DNA from 3 places in the Halomonas sp. IOP_6 genome. Region 3 is predicted to be linked to each of the others. Evidence: predicted binding sites of a transcription regulator. Region 3 holds the regulator's gene; each other region holds the start of a gene.

Evidence for each region. Region 3 encodes PhoB, which activates phosphate uptake and scavenging genes when phosphate is short. Its sites were predicted from a motif close to TGTCATANNNNTGTCANA; they were not measured.
Region 1: ppk1 (polyphosphate kinase 1) is a predicted target of PhoB. The motif match lies at 2,362-2,379, and genes of this name have one in related genera.
Region 2: K7H08_RS04415 (esterase-like activity of phytase family protein) is a predicted target of PhoB. The motif match lies at 2,622-2,639, and genes of this name have one in related genera.

Annotation. Positions count from the first base shown of each region.
Region 1 is NZ_JAIRBO010000009.1:43,573-48,379, forward strand. Features, by position in the region: gene tatC (twin-arginine translocase subunit TatC) at 1-339, shown strand, start outside; gene elbB (isoprenoid biosynthesis glyoxalase ElbB) at 464-1,123, opposite strand; gene hemB (porphobilinogen synthase) at 1,332-2,339, shown strand; gene ppk1 (polyphosphate kinase 1) at 2,466-4,679, shown strand; gene cls (cardiolipin synthase) at 4,754-4,807, shown strand, end outside.
Region 2 is NZ_JAIRBO010000002.1:179,311-184,117, reverse strand. Features, by position in the region: gene K7H08_RS04420 (ion transporter) at 1-884, shown strand, start outside; gene K7H08_RS04415 (esterase-like activity of phytase family protein) at 960-2,384, opposite strand; gene K7H08_RS04410 (5'-nucleotidase, lipoprotein e(P4) family) at 2,751-3,527, opposite strand; gene K7H08_RS04405 (L-threonylcarbamoyladenylate synthase) at 3,800-4,423, opposite strand; gene K7H08_RS04400 (PHP domain-containing protein) at 4,487-4,807, opposite strand, start outside.
Region 3 is NZ_JAIRBO010000004.1:138,377-143,183, reverse strand. Features, by position in the region: gene K7H08_RS09045 (hypothetical protein) at 82-408, opposite strand; gene K7H08_RS09040 (hypothetical protein) at 803-1,105, opposite strand; gene phoR (phosphate regulon sensor histidine kinase PhoR) at 1,387-2,703, opposite strand; gene phoB (phosphate regulon transcriptional regulator PhoB) at 2,706-3,395, opposite strand; gene ubiA (4-hydroxybenzoate octaprenyltransferase) at 3,518-4,408, opposite strand; gene K7H08_RS09020 (chorismate--pyruvate lyase family protein) at 4,443-4,807, opposite strand, start outside.

The sequences.
Region 1 (4,807 bases), on a different contig from region 3:
CAGACCGGGCCGGAAAACGTGGCGGTAATGACCGATATTAATCAGTATTTGAACTTTGTACTTAAGCTATTTTTCGCCTTTGGTGTTGCGTTTGAAATCCCCATCGCAACATTTCTGCTAATACTGTCTGGCGCGACCACGGTCGAGAGCCTTTCTAAAAAGCGCCCCTACATTATTTTAGGCTGCTTTGTGGTGGGCATGCTGCTTACTCCTCCCGACATTATTTCTCAAAGCCTGTTAGCGATACCGATGTATCTACTTTATGAGGTGGGCCTATTGTTTGGCCGGTTGGTACGCCGTAAGGCAAAGGCGGATGACGCTGAGGAACAAGAGACCTAAAAGCACTATTAAAGGCGATACACTGCTCAAAAAAAGCCTCTGCCATGGGAACATGACAGAGGCTTTTGCTCTTCATACGAGAGGCTTTTGCTCTTCATACGAATAGCCGATTACCTAGAAAACATTAGCCCATCATTTCATCAATGCGGTCTACCAACTTAAAGATACCTGTTGCGGCCTCACTGATACGGGTCGCCAGCATGTAAGCAGGCGTCGTTACCACCCGATGCTCATGATCTACCACAATGTCTTCTACGCCACAGCTGCGATGCAGGCCACCCATCGCACTAATGGCGCCAGAAACACTCGGATCATGACCAATCGTCACGGCCACACCTTCGCCAAGCAGGCGCGGGACCAAAACAGGAGCAATACACATCAGGCCAATGGGTTTTGCCTCTTCTTTAAAGCCTACCAGCGCCTCTTTCACGCTCTCAAGTACCTGCATGCTATCGCCCTGGTCGGCAAAATCAGACAGGTTTTTAGCGACACCAAAGCCACCAGGAACAATGACCGCATCAAAGTCATCTGCATCTAGCTCAGTAATCGGGCTAATATCACCACGGGCAAGGCGCGCCGACTCCAGCAGTACATTGCGCTGCTCGCCCTCGACAGGCTCTTGGGTTAAGTGGTTAATCACATGATGCTGAGCGACATCCGGCGCAAAGCAGCGATAGCCAATCCCTAACTGATCAAGGCGCAGCAGCGTTAGCGTTGTTTCATAGATTTCAGAACCATCAAAAACGCCGCAGCCTGCTAATACGATTGCTACCTGTTTGGTCATGCTTATCTCCTTATCGTAGCGCTTATTATCGCTGTTAAATCGTCGCCACTTAGCGTCGCTGAGTGGCTCACTTTAGTCAGTCTATAAAGCCACTACAAGCCAGCTATCACAAGCCCGCTTTCGCTGCAGTGCAGGACTGATATACTCACGTTAGGCCTTTTAGGGCACCCACTATTCGATTGACTATGCGATTGTTTGGAGAAAGCCGTTGAACACCTCTGCTCCCCGTCACTTCCCTGCCACCAGACTTCGCCGTATGCGTCGCGACGATTTCTCACGTCGCTTAATGCAGGAGTCGACGCTAACACCCAGCGATTTGATTTTGCCGGTTTTTGTACTGGAAGGCGAAAATCAGCGCGAAGCGATTGCCTCAATGCCCGGTGTTGAGCGTCTTTCCATCGACCTGCTGATTGAGCAGGCACGTGAGGCCTACGCGCTGGGTATTCCTGCCTTAGCTCTCTTCCCCGTTGTCAGCGCTGAGCAAAAAAGCGAGTTAGCAGAAGAGGCTTACAACTCGAATGGTCTTGTCCAGCGTAGTGTACGGGCGCTAAAAGAAGCACTACCAGAGCTTGGCATTATTACCGATGTCGCCCTTGACCCCTATACTAGCCACGGACAGGACGGCATTCTTGATGAGCACGGCTATGTGCAAAATGACCGCACAGTGGATACGCTACTCAAACAGGCGCTCTCCCACGCCGAAGCAGGCGCCGATGTCGTGGCACCTTCCGATATGATGGATGGCCGCATCGGCGCCATACGTCAAGTGTTGGAGCAGGAACACCTGCATAATGTGCGTATTATGGCGTATAGCGCTAAGTACGCCTCTAAATATTACGGCCCTTTCCGTGATGCAGTCGGCTCTGCCGCCAATCTTGGCAAAGCGGACAAACGCACCTATCAGATGGATCCTGCCAATAGTGATGAAGCACTGCATGAAGTCGCTATGGATATCGCTGAAGGCGCTGATATGGTAATGGTAAAACCTGGCATGCCTTACTTGGATATCGTACGTCGTGTAAAAAGCGAACTCCAAGTACCGACATTCGCTTATCAAGTCAGCGGTGAGTACGCCATGCATCGCGCCGCTTTCGACAACGGCTGGCTTGAGGCCGAACCCGTCATTCTTGAGTCACTGATGTGCTTCAAGCGAGCAGGTGCCGATGGGATTTTAACCTATTTTGCCTTAGAAGCAGCACGCTTGTTACAGCGTTAATTTCAGGGGTCAAACCTTCAAAGATGACAAACCGGTGACACTTGTTTGTCATCTTTTCCCGGCATACTCCTATTAACAGTAGTTATCACGCTATGATGAGTATGAACCACCACCGGGGGGGCAGCCATGGACGATCAATCAGCAGATTCCACGCCAGCATTTTCTAGCGAGTCAACGAACGCTGCAAACGAGACGGTAAGTGGCGAGGGAGAGGCTTTGCCATTGCGTATCAATCGTACCCCCACCGGAGTTCACGCGAAAGAGGCTCACTTGGAAGCGGATCTTGACGACCCGCAGCTTTACTTCAATCGCGAGCTTTCTCATCTGCAATTCAATATCCGGGTGCTTGAACAAGCCCTGGACGATGCACATCCGCTACTTAACCGGCTGATGTTTCTGCTGATATTTTCATCCAACATGGATGAGTTTTTTGAGATAAGAGTTGCTGGGCTTAAACACCAAATGGCATTAGGTGACGATACCACCGCCGCCGACGGCCGCTTACCTAAGGCTGTGCTGGCAGAAATCTCGGATATCGCGCATCAGCAAATTGCCCGCCAATATCAAATATTGAACGAAACACTGCTGCCCGCGCTGGAAGCTCAGGGGCTACGCTTTCGTCGTCGCGATCAGTGGACCGACGAGCAAAAAGCTTGGGTTAAAGGTTTTTTTGATAACGAAATCATGCCGGTCATCAGCCCCATTGGCTTAGACCCTTCCCACCCGTTTCCGCGTTTGGTTAATAAAAGCCTCAACTTCATTGTTGAACTAGAGGGAAAGGACGCCTTTGGTCGGGCTGGTGGCATGGCAATACTGCCAGCGCCTCGCTCACTGCCTCGCTTGATGGCACTGCCTAAAGCTCTGTGTGCAGAAGGTTTCTCTGAGTATATTTTCTTGTCATCGATGATTCACGCTCATGCAGAGGAACTCTTCCCCGGTATGCGTGTGCGCGGTTGTTATCAGTTCCGGCTGACCCGCAATGCCGATATGACCGTCGACCCAGAAGAGGTCTCAGACTTGGCATCAGCGCTACGTGGCGAGCTATTAGCCCGCCGTTATGGCAGTGGTGTTCGCCTTGAAGTCGCTGATAATTGTCCAGATGACTTGATCAGTTTCTTGCTGCGCCAGTTTGAGCTAGAAAGCAGCGACTTATACCGTGTTCAAGGGCCGGTAAATTTGACCCGCATGATGGCTGTACTCGGTGATGTTGACCGACCGGAACTGCTCTATCGCCCCTATTCGCCTAGCGTGCCAAAAGCATTAAAGGGTGGCAGCCTATTTAGCGCTATTGCCAAAAGCGATATCCTGCTTCATCACCCATTCCAGTCTTTTTCACCTATTGAAGACCTACTACGCGAGGCCGCACGCGATCCGGACGTACTGGCAATCAAGCAGACTCTGTACCGCACGGGCGCAGATTCAACGATAGTGAGTGCTCTGGTCGATGCCGCCAGCCAAGGCAAAGAAGTCACCGTTGTTATCGAGCTGCGGGCGCGTTTCGATGAGGCCGACAATCTTCAGTTAGCATCACGCCTGCAAGAAGCCGGCGCCATCGTGATTTACGGCATCATGGCCTATAAAACCCATGCCAAAATGCTACATATCGTGCGACGTGAGAAGGGCGAGCTGCGCCACTACGCACATTTAGGCACCGGCAACTACCACTCTAAAACAGCGAAACTATATACCGATTACAGCCTGCTAACTGCCAATACAGCACTATGCGCGGACGTGCACAAGGTGTTCCAGCAGCTTTCTGGCATGGGCCGCGCGCGCAAGATCGACACGTTGCTCCACGCCCCCTTTACGCTTCACGAGCGCTTAGTCGAAATGATTGACCGTGAAGCTCAGGTGGCGCTTAAAGGTAAGCGCGGGCACATCATTATTAAGTGCAATTCGCTAACAGAGCCCAAGCTTATCAAAGCGCTTTATCGCGCCTCGCAAGCAGGCGTAGAGTGCGACCTGATCATTCGCGGCATGTGCTGTTTGAAACCCGGTATCGAGGGTGTTTCAGAAAATATCCGTGTCCGGTCGATTATTGGGCGTTTTTTAGAACATACCCGCGTTTTCCATTTTCACAATGACGGCAAACCAGAAACATGGTGCTCAAGCGCTGATTTTATGTCACGCAATATGTTCCATCGCGTAGAAACCTGCTTCCCGCTATTGGATAAAAAGCTTGCCACGCGGGTACGTAAAGATTTAGAGACCTACCTCGTCGATAACTGCCAAAGCTGGTTACTAAAAAGCGACGGTAGCTATCACCTCCAGGATCCTGGCAATGGCGACGCGATCAGCGCTCAGGAAACACTGCTCTATGCCTACGCATCAAAAAGCTAGCTGAGTAGAAAGGAGGATTGGGGACGGTTAGCCATGATTGACCTGCCGTATCAACATGAGGAAGCACACTTATAATGAATGGCATTAGCGACTCTACCGTTCTCACTGCGCTCAGCGCTGCATTGCAC
Region 2 (4,807 bases), on a different contig from region 3:
TGCGCACACGGCTTTTCCATATTATCTTCGAGTCTGATACGCCGGGAGCCAAAGGGTTTGATATTGCGCTGATTATCGCCATTCTAATCAGCGTGGCGGTCATTTTGCTGGACAGCGTAGATAGTTATTCCGAACGCTACGGGCACATTTTCTACTATGCAGAATGGCTATTTACGCTACTTTTCAGCATTGAACTGGCGGTGCGGATTTACTGTTTAGAGCGCCCAACGATTTACCTCAAAAGCTTCTACGGCATTGTCGATGTGATCGCGATTATCCCAGCTTGGTTAGTACTATTGATGCCTGGTGCGCACGGACTCGTCATCGTAAGGATACTGCGAGTGCTACGCATCTTCCGGATTCTGAGGTTGATGGAGTTTATCGGCGAGGGGCGTTTACTGCTCGATGCGCTTAAACGCAGCCTTCGTCAAATCCTGCTGTTTTTTAGCAGCATCATGATGGTCGTCATACTGTTTGCTGCGCTGATGTACACCATCGAGTCGCCAGAAGCCGGCTTTACCAGTATTCCTATGTCGATGTATTGGGCGATCGTCAGTATGACCACGGTGGGCTACGGCGATATTGTCCCAGCCACGTCGTTAGGCAAAGCGATCACGATGATCCTGATGCTGTTGGGGTATTCGATTATCGCTGTGCCTACCGGGGTATTTTCCGCCCAGGTTATCCGCTCTATTCGTGAAGACCGTTATTCAGAAGAAGCCTGCCCCGGCTGTGGCCATGACCGCCACGAAAAGCGCGCTCGTTACTGCCTGCGCTGTGGCACCTGGCTGGATGAAGACAGCGAAGACCCACGTAAGAAAGAAGCAAACAAAAAAGATAGTCACGAGGGAGACGAAGACACAAACACGCCCCAGGACAGCTAAACAAAATAGCCAAACCTAGGGCGCGCAGCGTTCATTTAGAAGGGAGTTGCGTGGTTAGCTAGGCCGCTACGTTGATCAATCGGTGCTCAGGTCGGCCTCGATAATAAACAGGCGGCCGCCATCCACAGTGTTGGCGTCCAGCATTTTCTGCTCGAGTTGACCCTCAGTGGACCAGGTGGCGAAGTCATCGTCGTTCAGCACCCCCAAGCGTTGGTCATCAATCACCCATAGACCTTCCATTTTATCGTGGGGATAGTTGACTTCCGCCACCATACCCACCACCAGAGACTTGCTCACTGGCTCAATTCCAGCGCTGGCCAGAGCACCCCATCCCTGCTCTAGAACCACTTCTTCCAAGGTTTTGCCTGCCAAGGTTAGACCCAGTTCGGCATCCTGTTTCAGGTCGCCGTTGGCTGAGACCGTTTCAAGATTGGTGCCTGAGGCAAGGTCAATGCGATAAACCTGCTTCTGAGCATCGGGTGTCGCTGCCTCAGTGCCATCAGGACCACCGTTCAGAAAACGGCCATCTCGTTCAAGCACCAAAAACTCAGTGGCGCTCAGGGCAACAAGCTCTGAGTTGGAATTCTGGTTTTGCTCTTGGCGGTAGAGATACTGTCCAGTCTCGCCCGAGCCCAGGTCCACTGTGACGATGCGGGTGATATCCAGGTCTTTCACCGTGCTGCCCGGGTTGTACAGAGTGGACTGCATAATACCTACCAGCGTTTCCTCATCCGGCGTGATAGCCAGCCCTTCCATACCTCGGTTAGCACGCCGGTTGGCAAACTCTGCCGGCAGGTTCATCTCGACCCGGTCGTCGTCGGCAAAGGGGTTGATACGGCCGATTTCACGACCTTCAGCATCGAAGTGGACCATGTGCGGGCCATACTCATCGCTAACCCAGAAGGTGCCGTCCGAGAGTGCCACCAGCCCCTCGCCATCCAGACCATAATCATCCAAGCGGATCGGATTAGTAACTTCATTATAGGGCTGGCTATCGTCCACCAAGATCGGTTGACCATTGGCATGGTAAGGAGTTTCACCCGTTCCGCCGAGTGCCAAACTGTTAGGCAGGCCACTGATCTCGGTTCCATCGGGGCGCTTGAGCAGAATGGTAGTAACCTGTTCGATCACACCGTTCGCTTGAACCTCAAACAAGCCGATACGGGGCGTATAGTCCGGTGTCGGAAATATTTTTCCCTTGCCATAGTCACCAACAAAATTGGCATTGGGGCCGCGGTCAGTCAATGCATAGAAGCGCGTTGAATCCGTGGGATGAGCCGTCATTGCCGACCCAAAGCCACCATTACGGATCTCAAAAGCCTGCTGAGATTTGCCATCTAGTAGATCATCCCGTAATACGCTGTGGGGAAGAAACACACCAGCGGCGGGGAAGTTGTCGAACACGGAGGCATTGGTATCATCAGCGTTAGCGTTATCACCGCAGCCCACCAGCAGAGAGGACGTCAGTAAGGATGCCATAAAAAGCTTATGACGGTTCATTGGTTGGTTTCCTTATTGAATACAGGTTGACGCCCGTTGGCGTCTCAGCCGCCTCCACAGGCACAATTTCCACCGTGACCCAGGGCAAGGCAAGTTAAGAAAAGTCTAGTGGCAGGAATATCCAATGGGGGTGGAGCCGTCACGGTTGTCTTAATGAAACGCGCTCACACCGACAAGGTTCGATTTGTTATGGCATATCGCTATGTTCACGGCCACCAAGATAATTTAGTGACAACCAATGACAGGTGAATGACATGTTAGTGACTAGCGGCACGGGGACAACTTGCGGGGCTAATAAGGAAAACGCCCTGGCTATTAACCAGGGCGTCTCCTATATAGTAACGGCACGATGGAAGTGGTTACATTTTATTCGCTTTCAAACGGAGCTTCCCACGCGTTAAGCTCCGCGTCGCTCCAGCTTCCGTAACTGGCATTGGGGAAAACAATCCAGTCTTGACCAAAACGCTCAGCGTGGTCGTTAACCAGGTCGCGCTGCTCTTCAAGGCTTGCGCCGACAAAATCACCCGAGAAGTCATGCAGCGTATCGCCCAACTGCATCACTAATGTATGACTGTCTTCGACGATAGCGCGGCGCTCGGTCTTCGGTGGGCCAAGTAGCATGACGCGTTCGTCAGATACCTGGGGAAGCTCTAATGCTTCCATAGTGGCCAGCGTGTCCGCTTTATTTTCTTGGTAGCGATCCGACACATAGTAGATCGACACACCTTGCTCATCGGCAAATTCGAGAAAGTCTTTTGCCCCTGGGATCAAACGTGGCTCGCCCTCGCGCTCCCAATGCAACCAAGTATCCCAAGTAGTGAAGTCGTGGCAGGCCTGCATATCGCGCACTAGCAAAGCGCTGTTATCGATGAGCGTCTCATCCACATCGGTAATGATGGCCAAATCGGCACCCTCACCATGCACCTCAATCTGTTTTTCCAAGCGATAGGTCGCCAGTTCAAAGCCTTGGCGCTGTAAAGCAGTTATTTCTGCGGATTGCTGTTGGTAACGAAGCCCCATGGCGTACTCAACTTGATCACAAGCGCTAGCGTCGTCGGCTACTGCGTTCCCTGATAAAGGAAGTAGCGCCAAGCTTGCAAATGCGGTTGCAGTAGCAGCGTTGCGGTATCGAGATATCATCATTAAGCAATCTCCTGTCAGTGATGGTTATTAGGTTAAGAGGGGAATCCCACACCATCCATCATTATTAATTATCAATAGTAAGCATAATCATCATAATTTATTTTTATTGATCATTCAAATAAGAAAGATAGCGCGCTAAATGAATAAGTTGATACGCATATCATGTTTAATGTTTTTTGTGGATTTTGGGTGATGGAGAGACAGGCGGGACGACAGCAACCCCCTCGAGACTTTTCACCAAGGGGGTTACCAATACCAACTAGAGAATGGTGTTAACTCGTAAACGGCGTAATATCGCCGCGGCCTTCCCGCACAATTTTGGGCGGCAGCTCGCGTAGGTCAATCACACTCGTGGGGTCAAGATGGCAGGCACCGCCGTCGATAATGGCATCAAGGTGTGCCCCGAAGCGGTCGCGAATCTCCTCAGGATCGCTCATTGGCAGGGTCTCTCCTACCGGAATTAACGTGACGCTCATCAACGGCTCACCTAACGCATCAAGCAGCGCGTGGGTAATGTGGTGATCAGGCACACGCACGCCAATGGAGCGGCGCTTCGGATGCAGCAACAGGCGCGGCACCTCTGTGGTAGCATCCAAAATAAAGGTGTATGGGCCAGGGGTATGAGCCTTCAGCAGCCGAAACACTGCGTTATCCACTTTCGCGTAAGTGCCAATCTCGGAAAGATCCGAACACATCAGCGTGAAATTGTGTTTATCGTCTAACGAGCGCAGCCATTTGATCTTCTCAATGGCTTTCTTTTCACCTAAGTGACAACCCAGTGCATAGCCCGAGTCCGTCGGATACGCGACCACACCACCTTTGCGGATAATATCTATCGCTTGATCAATCAAGCGTTTCTGCGGGTTTTCGGGGTGAATCTGAAAATATTGACTCATCGCTTGCTCCTGCCCTTGGGCATATCGTTGTCCATTTAGTTTCTAGGTTAGCCGATATGCGGTTTAAGACCCAGGACCTAACATACCACTGGGCGCATCGCGCAAATGAACTAAGCGCGGATGCTGCCAAATCGGCGGCGCAGCAGTGCGCGGTATTAAGCTCATACTGCCGGGGGCGGCGTGGCTGCCAGGAAAATGAAAATCGCTGCCCATGGAGGCGTATAAGTCACGCTCCACTAATTGCCGAGCGAGATCGCGAGTGCTGTCTGGATTCTGCTGACCACTCACCAGCTCAACGCTCTGCCCACCGGCGGCTTGAAAGGTATCCATCAGCAAACCTCGCTTGCGCCGGGTAAGCCCATAGCGCAGCGGGTGCGCCAGCAC
Region 3 (4,807 bases):
CGTCTTAACCATAAAAACCCCGTCAAAGCGGGGTTTTTACTAAAAAACTTATTTGTCACTCACTTTTAACCACAGCCTTCTTTACCAGCGTGTACTGCTACCCTCTTCACGGTTGAGTTCTTCAGCGTGATATCCTGCTCTATCTTTAGCTTTAGAGTCATCATCGGTTGTGCTGGAACGGCTTGAGGGAGTGTATATCAGAGTATTGTCATTGTCGTTAATCAGATCCTTAGCTGAATAGGTCGCAGGGCCCGATGTGTTACGAGATTGAGGCTGAATAATTTCTTGGTTATCAGCACGCTCTTGGTTCAACTCAATGGAAGATTGCGCAAATGCCATTGGGCTTGCGATAAGGCCCAGCGAGAGGCCCAAAACTGAAGTATTTTTAACAAATGATTTCAACAACATAAATAAAAGCTCCTTACTACATGGAGCAACCGACAATGTAATGATACAAGGTACCCTTTTTTGCCAGTCGCTGAACGTGTCATCTGAATAATTGCATTTCTAATACCAAGAAACAGTGGGCAATGTAACAATGATTATACTATACACAAAAAATTAGACCCCACCGAAGTGGGGTCTTGAGCACTCTTAGTATCGCGATACGTAACGCTAGCTTCCTATCCGTTTGAGGGGCTCCAACCTTGGAATTAACCCTAACTAGCGTGTTGACCGTCGAAAGATTCAATCCTTGAATCTAGGAGCATCCATGCGATTTGACATCCTTGCCTCTGAATAGCTCATCCATAAGCGTAAGAGTTATAATACCTTTTGAAAAGATATGTAACCAAAGTTAATGTTACATGCCGCTATTTTCTTCAGGCAACTCATCTGTGCTGTCATAGCCGGACTCTGAATCGTCCTGGCTCGTTGAACTAGGATTCATGTCGCTGGCGTTATCACCTTCGTCATGGGTCAAATCTTGGCTGTCATAATCACTTGAATCTGTTGTGCTTCCAGGCTGAGAATCGACAGGCTGTTCATCTGGGGAAATATTGTTTGCTGGATCCGCTGGCTCTTGAGCAAATACCGCAGGGCTAGCAACCAGACCAAACGCTACACTTAAAATACCAGCTTTCTTGAGTAATTCCTTGGACATCATATTCCATCTCCTCGATCGCTGTTCAATACTGCTAAATGGTAAGAAAGACTGCCTTTCGGCTTACCAGTTCCTGTGGTTTTCTCTCTTATTTAAGACACTGCAGATGCCATGCCAAAAAGCAAAAAATAATAAAAAAACGTTAATAAACATTAATTTATATATTTTAAGAAATAAATAAGACGTTTAGAATCTTTCAACTTAGGCAGGAAAAGTGGCTACAAATGGCACATGAGCATTATTTGACCATACTTACATGACACCGTGACACACTTATACAACATCTAGACAGCATTGCGCGGTATGGACTCGTCTTCGACAACGCGTGATGGCGGAAAAACACAGCGAAAGAGAGCCCCTTCGCCAGGGTGGGATTCAATTTGTAGCAGTGCATCATGTCTCAGCAGCACATGTTTCACAATCGCTAGACCAAGGCCCGTTCCACCGGTAGCCGTACTGCGACCTTTATCAACACGATAAAAACGCTCGGTTAAACGCGGAATGTGGACAGGATCTATTCCTTCGCCGTCGTCGTCGACTTCAATACAAGCACTGCCATTCGGCATGGTTTTCCAGCGAAGTGTTATCTGACTACCCTCTGGCGTATACCGCACAGCGTTAAACACTAGGTTTGAAATCGCACTATGCAGTTCTTGCTCGCTGCCAATGAGCCGCGCATCACTTTCAAGCACGACTTGGACATTGTGCTGTTGATTAGAGAGCGCTAGCGCATCGCGGCGAATACTGTCGAGCATCGGCCCTAACACCAGCGCATGATGATCCTCGCCACCTTGGTCAATTTCTAACCGAGAGAGCAGTAGCAGATCATTTACTAAGTTTTGCATACGCTTCGTCTGCTCTTCCATTTGAGCAATACCTCGGCCCAAACGTGGTGGAAGTTGCTCTTTCAAGTCGCCGTAAGTTTCTAAATAACCCGTCAGTACTGTTAGCGGCGTGCGCAGCTCATGGGAAACATTGGCGACAAAATCACGACGCATCTGCTCTAGGCGATGCAAACGGGTAATGTCTCGCGCCATTACCAAGCGTTCATCATCACCATAGAGTGTAATTTGATATTGCAGGATACGCCGTTCATCGATGGGCGACGTTAAGGTCAGCGGCTCACCGTATTTACGCGCATTAAAGTAGCTGATAAATCGAGGATCACGAAGCAGGTTGGTAATATGCTGGCCACGGTCGTGGGCCGTTTGTAAGCCCAGCATTTCGGTCGCAGCACTGTTCCACCATTCTAAGTCACCATGTCGATCTAGCATAACGACACTGTCACGCATCGCTTCGGATGATTCCTGGATACGTGCAAGGGTGGCACGTAAGCGATTCTGGGTAATCCGTTGGCTCTTTTGGTAGCGATACAAGCGATCAAAAAGTTCGCCCCACATACCGCTTGCAGCAGGGGGTTCATCATGAGGGTGGAGCGTTAACCACTTAAAGAGTGCACGCAGTTGGCGCAGTTGATAAACCAAGCAAACGGCAAGGCCTGCAGCAACCCCAAGCCCTGGCATACCTAGCAACCATCCGAGACAAGCCCCCAGGGCAGCTAACCATGCAATCCGCCATAGTTCTCGGCTCCACAGGCGCACCGTTACACCCGCGCGGAAAAACGGTACCCAGTGCCTCTCACCGTTTGAATGAGACTCTGGTGAGCTTCCCCTAAGGCCTTACGTAGACGTCGGATGTGAACATCTACCGTCCGCTCTTCAACGTATACGTTACCACCCCACACTTGATCGAGCAGTTGGCTACGTGTATAGGCGCGCTCTTGGTGCGTCATGAAAAACTGCAGCAGGCGGTACTCCGTCGGCCCCATTTCTAACGCCTTACCGTAAGCACTCACACGATGGCTCACTGGGTCTAATAGCAAGCCATTAATTTCAATAGGATCTTCGACACCACGGGGGGTAGTACGTCGCAATACTGCTTTTAAGCGAGCCACCAGTTCGCGGGGAGAGAAAGGCTTGGTGATATAGTCATCCGCCCCGGCCTCAAGTCCTTGAATCTTGTTATCTTCTTCGCCTTTAGCGGTCAGCATAATGATAGGCACTTCGGCAGTGGCTTCTTCACGCTTTAAGCGCCTTGCAAGCTCAATACCACTGGTGCCCGGCATCATCCAATCCAGCAAAAGCAGATCTGGCTGGTGGTCAACCATCATCGCGTGGGCATCCTGGGCGTTATCCGCTTCAAGCACGCGATAGTCAGCCATTTCCAGCGCCACTGCGATCATCTCGCGAATAGGCGCCTCATCATCGACAATCAAAACGGTCTTGGCGGTCATTCCAGGGCCTCACGGTGTTCAATGAAAACTAATTTAAAAAAATAGTTCAAAAAAACAGTTCAAAGACATGTCAGTGACGATAACACCATGACTTGATGACAATTCTATGACATAGAGGATATTTAGCCAGTTATTGGCCACCAACTTAGTGCAATACCTGCAAAAATTAACAAGCCTGACCAATGATTATTAAGAAATGCCTGGAAGCAGCGGTCGCGCTCACGGCCAGCAATTAATCGTTGTTGGTGGACAAACGTGGCAGCCATAGCGGCTAGCCCAAGCCAGAAAAAGCCACCTAAACCAACACGCCATCCTACCCAGGCAAGTAGTCCAAGTGCCGCCACTTGCAGCACACCAATTATCAGACGATCAGCGCTACCAAACAGCACCGCGGTAGATTTGATACCAATTTTTAGGTCATCGTCGCGGTCAACCATGGCGTATTGAGTATCGTAGGCAACGGTCCACAGCACATTAGCACTAAACAATAGCCATGCTTCAAACGGTACATGACCCAATACCGCACCGAATGCCATGGGGATCGCCCAAGAGAATGCAGCCCCCAGCACCACCTGAGGTAAATGGGTGTAGCGCTTCATAAACGGATAAATGAACGCTAATACAACACCACCTATCGACAACAGCACCGTAAACCAATTGGTCAATAGCACTAAAATGAAAGCAGTGGCTACCAGCGCTATAAACAGCAACTGCGCCTCGGCTTCACTGATACGACCAGTGGCTAGAGGACGATGTTTAGTGCGCTTTACATGGCCATCGAAATGACGATCAGCATAATCATTAACCACGCAGCCCGCAGCGCGCATAACATAAACGCCAGCAATAAAGATCAGCAGAACATTCCGTCCAGGCACGCCCTCTGCCGCTATCCACAAAGCCCACAAGGTGGGCCACATCAATAGCCAAGTACCAATCGGGCGATCCAACCGCATTAAATGTAAAAAATCAGCCACTCGAGCCCACCCCGTTGGCCTCAACAGAGAACGGTCCATGCTTACCTCTCAAAAAGAAAACGCTGGCGATAGCCTAGCGCGAAGACAGGGCAAGATCATCTGCCATGGTTGATAAAAAGTATTCCTGCACTAACAGCGACAGCCCACTGTGCTGAAACACTGAGCGCCGACCCCATACGCTATCTAAAAGCGACGCAGAGTGTTCCGCGACAAAGCGTGGCTGATGGCGAGTGGCGTAGAGTGGCCCGCGCACCAAGTCAGGTTGTTGAAACAGCCAGCTGCCTAGTGAACGCTCGCCAAGCCCTTCTAACCCCTTACCTTGTAATTGACTAAGTGGCGCTACCGAGCGTGCTACTACCCAGGGCTTATCACCTACACACAACGCTACTTCCCTCAGCCATGCATAGCGGCGCGGTTCAATTCCCAGCGCTAGCGCTT